DNA from 2 places in the Arthrobacter sp. SLBN-122 genome. Region 1 is predicted to be linked to the other one. Evidence: predicted binding sites of a transcription regulator. Region 1 holds the regulator's gene; the other holds the start of a gene.

Region 1 (4,207 bases):
GGGAGCCGCGTCCTATGGTGCCCTCCTCGCCGGAGCTGTAGGCGCCGCCGGCTACGACGTCGCCGAAGCACCGAGGATGGATGCCCGGTCCCATCACGGGGTTGGCAAATCCGACCTGTTGGATGCCCACCGGATCGCCGCGGCCGTCCTGCCGTTGGAAACGGATCAGTTGCGCAGGCCACGACTGAACGAAGGTATCCGGGCCGCCTTGCGGGTCCTGGTCACCGCGCGGGAGTCGATGACGACCGAGCGCACCCGGGCCGTGAACGCCCTAACAGCGCTGGCCCGGGTCAACGACCTTGGCCTTGACGCCCGCAAACCCCTCACGGGAACCCAGATCCGTGAAGTCTGCCGCTGGCGCGCCCGTGAAGAACCACTGGCACTGTCGATCGCCCGCTCAGAAGCAGTCCGGCTCGCCAAGCGGATCGGCGAGCTCGACGCGGAGATCAAAACCAACAACGACCGGATCACCGAACTGGTGGAAGTGAGCGAAGCCGCACCTTTGCTCCAGGAAACCGGCTTCGGCCCCGTCACCGCCGCCATCTGCCTCACCGCCTGGTCACACCACGGCCGGGTCCGGTCCGAAGCCGCCTTCGCCTCGCTAGCCGGGGCCAGCCCGATCCCAGCCTCCTCCGGGAACACCGTCCGGCACAGACTCAACCGCGGCGGTGACCGAACCCTGAACAGGGCACTGCACATGGTCGCCCTCAGCAGAATGACGTTCGACACCGAGACCAGCAACTACGTCACCAAACGACAAACCGAAGGACGCACCAAAAGGGAAATCCGCCGCTGCGTGAAACGCTACCTCGCCCGACGTATCTACCGCACCCTCAACGCCGCCACACCCAGCGCCTCCCAGGCTTGACGAACCATAGAAGGGTCACTTAGGGCTACCTAGATGCGGGGGCCGCGGATGCGGGCGAAGCCCTTCCAAAGGCCGTAAACGGCTCCGCCGAAGGTGGCCGCCTTGAGCCCAAAGGTGGCGGCGCGCCTGCCGGCCCGGAAATCGTAAACCGGCCAGTTGTGGTCGCGCGCGTGGCGGCGCAGCTTGGCGTCCGGGTTGATGGCCACCGGGTGGCCCACCAGCGAAAGCAGCGGAACGTCGTTGTAGGAATCGCTGTAGGCCCAGCAGCGCTTCAGGTCCAGGCCTTCCGCGTCCGCGATGGCCTGGACGGCCACGGCCTTGGCCGAGCCGTGCAGGATGTCTCCCACCAGCCTGCCCGTGTACATGCCGTCCGATACCTCGCCCACGGTTCCCAGGGCTCCGGTCAGTCCCAGCCGGGTGGAGATCACAGTGGCCACTTCGATGGGGGTGGCCGTCACCAGCCAGACGCGGCGGCCTACCCTCAGGTGCTGCTCGGCCAGGGCCTTGGCGCCCGGCCAGATCCGCGACGCAATCATTTCGTCGTAAACTTCTTCACCCAGCGCCTTGATGTCGTCCACGCTGATGCCCACTGCCAGGTTCAGGGCGGAGTCGCGGACGGCGTGGACGTCATCCATGTTTTCGCCGCGGGCCACAAACTTGAACTGTTGCCAGGCCATACCAGCCGCCTGCCTCAGGGTGAAGGCTCCGCGCTGGTGCATCTTCCGCGCCACATGGAAGAGGCTGGCGCCACGCATCAAGGTATTGTCCACATCGAAAAACGCCGCCTCGCCCGGCTGCGGCGCAGCAACCGGCCGCGTGACTACGGCGACGTATTTCTCCTCGGGCATGGACTCGAGTCTAGTCAATCCACTGGCCGGCCGCCGTCGGCGTCACCGGCACGCCACGAACGGCGATACCGTTAAGCCATGGCTACACCTCGCGTCGTCCTGGTCACCAAAGCTGACTGCCACCTTTGCGAGGAGGCGCGCGACGCCGTCGCCCGGGTCACTGCCACATTGGGCCTGACGTGGAGCGAAGAGCAAGTGGACAACCAGCCCGACCTGCGTGAGCGTTATGCCGAGGAAATCCCCGTAGTGCTGGTGGACGGCGTGCAGCGCGACTTCTGGAAGATCGACGAGGCCCGCCTGGAACGCGTGCTGCAGCGCGCCATGGCCCAGTAGGGGAGCGGCAGTGACATCAGATGCCCGGATGCCGCGGGTTTTCGATGGCCCGGGTTTTGAAGCCATGAGCGGCAGGGACCTAGAGTGGACTCACAACGCGATGCAAGGGAGGTGCGGGTGACATCCCTGGGTTCAACGCCCCAGCCTGTCCCGGACCTTCCGGATGCCACGGGCCCAATCGCCAAGCAGATACCTCCTGCCGCCGTGGCCCGGCTGACCATTTACCTCCGCGCCCTGAACACCTTGCTGTCCGAGGGCGTGGAGCGCGTTTCCTCCGAGTCCCTGGCAGAAGCCTCAGGCGTCAGTTCCTCAACACTGCGCAAGGACTTGTCGCATGTGGGGTCCTACGGGACCAGGGGTGTTGGCTATGAGGTGCAGTACCTCAGCCGCCACATTGCCGCTGCCCTGGGACTGACCCACGACTGGAAAGTGGCCATAGTGGGCGCCGGCAACCTGGGCAAGGCGCTGGCGCGCTACGGCGGCTTTGAATCGCGGGGGTTCGATGTGGTGGCCATCTTCGACGCCGACCAGATGGTGGTGGGCAACGAGGTGGGATGGCTGCGCGTCAGCGACGTGGCAGACCTTGAAACCGTCCTGCACCGTACGGGGGCCAACATGGTGGTGCTGGCACTTCCTGCCGCGGTGGCCCAGGGGGTGTGCGACCGCGTGGTGGCGGCAGGCGTGCACAGCGTGCTGAGCTTCGCACCAGTGATGCTGCAGGTTCCCGAAGGCGTGAACCTCCGCAAGGTGGACATGGCCACCGAACTCCAGATCCTGGCCTACCACGCGCAACGGGCCCAGACGCCAGGGCAGACGGCCTAGGAATTTAAATCAGGCGGCCCGGGATGCGATGCATCCCGGGCCGCCTGATTTCAGCGCTGGTACCGCTACCGTCCGTACGGATTGCCGAAGCCGCCCGGGTACGGGTTGGCGAACGGCTGCTGCTTCCGGAAGTACGGGGCGGCCCCGGGAAGGTAGAGCAGCACGATGGCCGCGATTCCCAGGAGCGTTCCGATTGTGCCCAGGCTGGGGGGACCGAAGAGGCCCAGCACTGACAGCGCAGCGAACACCGTGCCCAGGATGCGCGCCCAGTTCTTGCCCTTCCGGACAAAGAAGGCCACCAGCAGGTAGAGGGCCACGCCGATGATCGCGAACACCACCAGGGTTCCGGCAATGACTCCCTGGATGTCGTCATAAGTGACTCCGGTGGCGCCGCCGGCCTCCATCTGCTGCTCAAAGGCCTGCCGGTAGGCGGGGTCGTCCAGCTGGCTGAGGCCGGTGAGCATTGCGACGACGAAAATGACGGCTGACGCAATGAGCAGCCAGAAGGAGATGTTCACCAGCTGCGGGATTCCCTTGGCGCCGGCGGGTTGCGGCTGCTCCGAGGGGTACTGGCCATACGGCGACTGCCCGTATTGGGGCGCATTCTGGCCGTAGCCGGGAGCCTGGGGTGCATTCTGCCCATATTGGGAGCCGTACTGGGGAGGGTTCTGCCCATACTGCGGGCCATTCTGGCCGTACTGCGGCGCTGCCGGCGGCTGGGAGCCGTACTGCGGCGTGTTCTGGCCGTACTGCGGGGCATTCTGCCCATACTGCGGCGCGTTCTGGCCGTAGCGGGGCTGCTGGTCTCCGGACTGGTTGCCGGCCTGGTCATGCCCCGGCTGGCCGTTGCCGGAATGGGGGTCCTGGGGCGCGGGTGGCGGGACGGGAGGAGTACTCATGGCGTTCCTTCTGCAGGTTGGGATCCGGGTAGGCTGCCGGGAATCGGTCCTCTGCCTTCCCCCCAGCATGGCTTAAGTCCACCGTACCCCCGGCAGGCGGCGTTGTGGGTGATTCCAACGCTATTGCCGCAGGTGGTTGCCGTTAAGCAGTTGCCGTTAAACAAGGGACCCCGGCGCCAGGCGGGTTGGCCTGGTGCCGGGGTTTGCCCCTGAGGGGGTGAAATTATGCTGCGGGAGCGATGAAGGCGAGTTCCAGGTTGATGGCAACCTTGTCGCTGACCAGCACGCCGCCGGCTTCCAGGACCGCGTTCCAGGTGAGGCCAAAGTCCTTGCGGCTGATGGTGGTCTCGGCGGAGACGCCGGCGCGGGTGTTGCCGAACGGATCAACGGCAACGCCGTTGAATTCGGTTTCCAGGGTCACCGGACGGGTGACACCC
Region 2 (4,207 bases), 1.0 Mb from region 1:
CGGGGTGTGGGTGCGGCGCGGCTGTTCCACGGCACCTCCGAAGCCTCCGGCATGAAGCTCAGTCCCGGCGATCTCGCAGAGATCAAGGCCGCGGCCGCGGACGACATCGTGTTCTGCCCGGATTCAGGCGCCATCCTGGTCCGTTCCGATGAATGGTCCTGACCGGGTGATCAGCCCAGCAGGATGATGTTCAGGGCATGCGGCCTGCGGACTGTGCCCGGCACCAGTTCGGCATCCCATTTCTCCTGGGCGGCCTTCAAAAGGTCCGACGGCGCCGCGGGGGCTTTGCCGCGCCGCGACAGCAGGTGCCGCGCCAGTTCGCCCCGGGTGTGCTTGGCAAAGTGGCTCACCACCTTGCGGACTCCACCGGCTTCGGTGAAAACGTTCACCGTCACGGTTTGTTCCGGTGGCGGCGTCCAGGCGGCCGCGTAGGTGCTGGACCGGCAGTCCACCAGCAGGTGTCCCTGGGCCACGCCGCCCAGAGTCTGCCCAAGCTGTGCCTTCCAAAATGGAGCCAGCCGGCCGACGTCGGGCAGGGATGTGCCCATGGAAAGCCGGTATGCGGGGACGCTGTCGCCGAAGCGAAGGGCTCCCCACAGTGCGGAAATCACCAGGACGGACGCATCCGCCTTGCGCCGCTGGGCCGGTGTCAGGCTCCGGTAGCCCAGCGCGTCGTAAAGGACGCCCGAGTAGATGCTGTGGGCCGGCGCGGCCGGTTCGGCATGCAGGCGCGTATTGCGTTCAACATCTTCACGCAGCGAGGCCCCCACACCCAGCAGGGCCAGGGCGTCCTGGTGGGCGCTGGCCGTTCCCAACGCCTCCAGGACCTTCGCGCGGTACGGGTTGAGTTCCGGGAAGCCCAGCGAGGACCAGTCGACGGCGGGCCCACGGAGCGCAGGTGTCTTGCCTTCGGAAGGGGGAAGCAGAATCAGCACCGTCCGATCCTACCGGCGACCAAAGCGGCCTGCGGGCGCCGGTAGACTGGTCGTGGATGGGACAGCCAGACGGCCGCGCGCCACGCAAGTGACTCGAGGAACGTCCGGGCTCCGCAGGGCAGGGTGGTGGGTAACGCCCACTCGGGGTAACCCGCAGGCCAGTGCCACAGAAAACAGACCGCCTGCACGTCCGGCTTGGCCGGCAGGGCAGGTAAGGGTGAAACGGTGGTGTAAGAGACCACCAGCTTCCCGGGTGACCGGGAAGGCTAGGTAAACCCCACCCGGAGCAAGGCCAGACAGGACACGTTCGAGGGCTGCCCGCCCGAGTGTCCGGGTAGGCCGCTGGAGGGTGCCGGCAACGGTACTCGTAGATGGATGGCCGTCGCTCCCTTTCCGGCAACGGGAGGGGAGAACAGAACCCGGCGTACCGGCTGTCCCATCCGCACACCCGGTTTGACCACGGGCCGCCGTGTTGGGGATGCTGGACCGTGCCTGCAACTCCTGATCCCCGTCGTGCTGCCCGGGCTGGCGTCCCCGGCATCCGTTCCCAGATCATTGCACTTGGTGGGTTTCTTGCACTGTCCGGCCTTGCCTGGCTTCTCGCGTCGGTTCCGATCATCCTCAATTCCGATGGCTGGTATGCCGGTTCGGCGAAAGCACCGTGGATGCCGCCGGCGTGGATGTTCCGGACCACGTGGATGCTGCTGTACACCGGAGTGGCGGCAGCAGCATGGCTGGTCTGGCGCAAGGGCGGCCTGACCGGAGGCACCCGTGCAGGGTACGTCGTCCAGCTCCTCCTCAACGCGGCGTGGCCGCTTGCCTTTTTCGCCCTGTACCCGATGCTTGGTGCTGCCGCCCTGTGGGCCGCCTTCCTCGTCATCTGCGCACTCGCCGCAACCCTGGCCTTCCTGGTCCTGCGGTTCGGGCCTGTGGACGCACTCGCCGGTTTCCTGGTGCTGCCGTACTTTTCCTGGATCGTCTTTTCCGCCAGCCTGAACTTCTATTCAGCCGTCCACAACTAAAGCCCGGCAACGACACGACTGTGCGGGTCCGCGGCCATGTGAGTGATTTCACGCAGCGCAAGCGTGTTCCCTGCAGCCGGCCAAATTAGAATGGTTCACGGACGCAGGAGTTCTACCGCCGAAAGTTGCGTCCGCAGCCGGCGGTTTTTCTTTGCACGCGATCCAGGCGCCTGGGGGCCATCCCTGCAGGCGCCGGTGCCCCTGGACATCATCAGGTGGCCTACATCCGTGTACGAGGACGTACACGGCTGAACCGAGGAAGGTATTTCTGTGAGCCAGACGTCTGATTCTTGTCTTGATACGTGGATGGGCCGGGAGGCCCTCGCCGAGGCCATGATCCCGGTGATCGGCAGGCTGTACCGCGAAAACAACGTGGTGACCAGCATCCACGGCCGGAGCCTGATCAACAAGTCCACCATGAACATCCTCAAGGCACACCGCTTTGCGCGCCGGATGAGCAAGGACGAACTGCTCCTGGAGGACACTGCGCCCCTGCTGAACACGCTGGCCAACCTCGAGCTGGGCGCCGCCGCGATCGACATCGCCCGCCTGAACCAGAAGTTCAAGGAAGAAGGCAACGGCGCCACCCTGGAGGAATTCCTCCGCGCTGAGCTCGCCGAGATCGTGGGCAAGCGGGGCGGCGATGACCGCACCAGCACCGACGTCGTACTCTATGGCTTTGGCCGCATCGGCCGGCTCCTGGCACGCATCCTCATCGAAAAGGCCGGCGGCGGCCACGGACTGCGCCTGCGCGCCATCGTTGTGCGCCGCGGCTCCGACAACGACCTCTCCAAGCGTGCCAGCCTGCTGCGCCGCGACTCGGTCCACGGATCCTTCGAGGGCACCATCCGGATTGACGAGGACGCCAACACCATTACCGCCAATGGCGTGCAGATCCAGGTGATCTACTCGAACGACCCCGCCACGATCGACTACACCGCCTACGGCATCAACAACGCCCTGGTGGTGGACAACACCGGCCGCTGGCGCGACGCCGAGGGGCTTTCCCAGCACCTGCAGAGCAAGGGCGTGGCACGGGTCCTCCTGACCGCACCGGGCAAGGGCGAACTCAAGAACATCGTCCACGGCATCAACCACCGCGACATCAACGATTCAGACCGGATCGTCTCCGCGGCATCCTGCACCACCAACGCCATCACCCCGGTGCTGAAGGCCATCAACGACAAGTTCGGCGTGGTGCACGGGCACGTGGAAACCGTCCACTCCTTCACCAACGACCAGAACCTGATCGACAACTTCCACAAGGGTGACCGCCGCGGCCGCTCCGCAGCCCTGAACATGGTCATCACGGAAACCGGTGCCGCCAAGGCGGTGGCCAAGGCCCTGCCCGAACTGCTCGGCAAGCTGACCGGCAGCTCCATCCGCGTCCCCACCCCGGACGTATCGCTGGCCATCCTGAACCTCAGCCTGGAAAACGGCACCACCAAGGACGAGGTCAACAACTACCTGCGTGAAATGTCGCTGCACTCGGACCTCCGCAAGCAGATCGACTACATCGACTCACCCGAGGTTGTTTCCACCGACTTCGTCGGCTCCCGCCGCGCAGGTATCGTCGACGGACTCGCCACGGTCTCCACCGACAAGAACCTGGTCCTCTACGTCTGGTACGACAACGAATTCGGTTACAGCTGCCAGGTGGTGCGCGTCATGGAGGAAATGGCCGGCGTGAACCCGCCGTCGTTCCCCGCCAAGGAAAGCGCCGCCGCCCTGGCCGCCATCGCCGTCTGACCAATTCCGCAGCCGTCCCGGGAATTCCCGGCTGGTTCTCTGGAATCAGCCGGGAAACGGGACCACACTGGTGGCATGGACAACGAATCGACACTTCAGCACGAGACCACCCTCGAACATGCCCTGGACGTGGCCAAGGCAAACCATAAGGAAGCAGTCCGGCTGCTCGAACGTGCCCGCGCCGCCCATAAGGCCGGGGATGTCAGCGAGGACCGCGTGCGCCAGCTCGAGGGACTGCTTGCCATTGCCGAGGAAGACCTTCGAAGGGTCACCAGGGAGCAGTAACCCGACGGCGGTGGCCATGGACGTGTGAGACATCACTCGTCCTCAACAGTGTGGATATCAGAGGACGGGCAAGCCCTTTGTCCTAGGCTCTTGGGGTGCCTGAATTTCCCCTGCCGGCGTCAACGCCATGACCGTCAGCTGGTCCGCCTACCGACGCGCCCGCCGCCGTTCCCGCCAGGCGTGGGCGCTGCTCGTGACGGCGGCTGTATGCGTCGT

The links. Region 1 encodes Rex, which represses fermentation and respiration genes when NADH is low (regulators of the CRP and FNR family bind a similar motif). Its sites were predicted from a motif close to CTTGTGAANNNNTTCACAAG; they were not measured.
Region 2: the regulator Rex is predicted to act here: its motif matches at 1,993-2,012, upstream of FBY36_RS00070 (glyceraldehyde-3-phosphate dehydrogenase).

Annotation. Positions count from the first base shown of each region.
Region 1 covers NZ_VFMS01000001.1:1,053,257-1,057,463, reverse strand. Annotated here, with positions in the region: gene FBY36_RS05025 (IS110 family transposase) at 1-868, shown strand, start outside; gene FBY36_RS05020 (HAD family hydrolase) at 898-1,716, opposite strand; gene FBY36_RS05015 (glutaredoxin family protein) at 1,795-2,049, shown strand; gene FBY36_RS05010 (redox-sensing transcriptional repressor Rex) at 2,167-2,871, shown strand; gene FBY36_RS05005 (hypothetical protein) at 2,937-3,770, opposite strand; gene FBY36_RS05000 (YceI family protein) at 3,994-4,207, opposite strand, start outside.
Region 2 covers NZ_VFMS01000001.1:10,828-15,034, reverse strand. Annotated here, with positions in the region: gene FBY36_RS00090 (zinc ribbon domain-containing protein) at 1-162, shown strand, start outside; gene FBY36_RS00085 (YaaA family protein) at 171-935, opposite strand; RNA gene rnpB (RNase P RNA component class A) at 993-1,378, shown strand; gene FBY36_RS00075 (TspO/MBR family protein) at 1,424-1,957, shown strand; gene FBY36_RS00070 (glyceraldehyde-3-phosphate dehydrogenase) at 2,228-3,706, shown strand; gene FBY36_RS00065 (hypothetical protein) at 3,782-3,991, shown strand; gene FBY36_RS00060 (HNH endonuclease family protein) at 4,119-4,207, shown strand, end outside.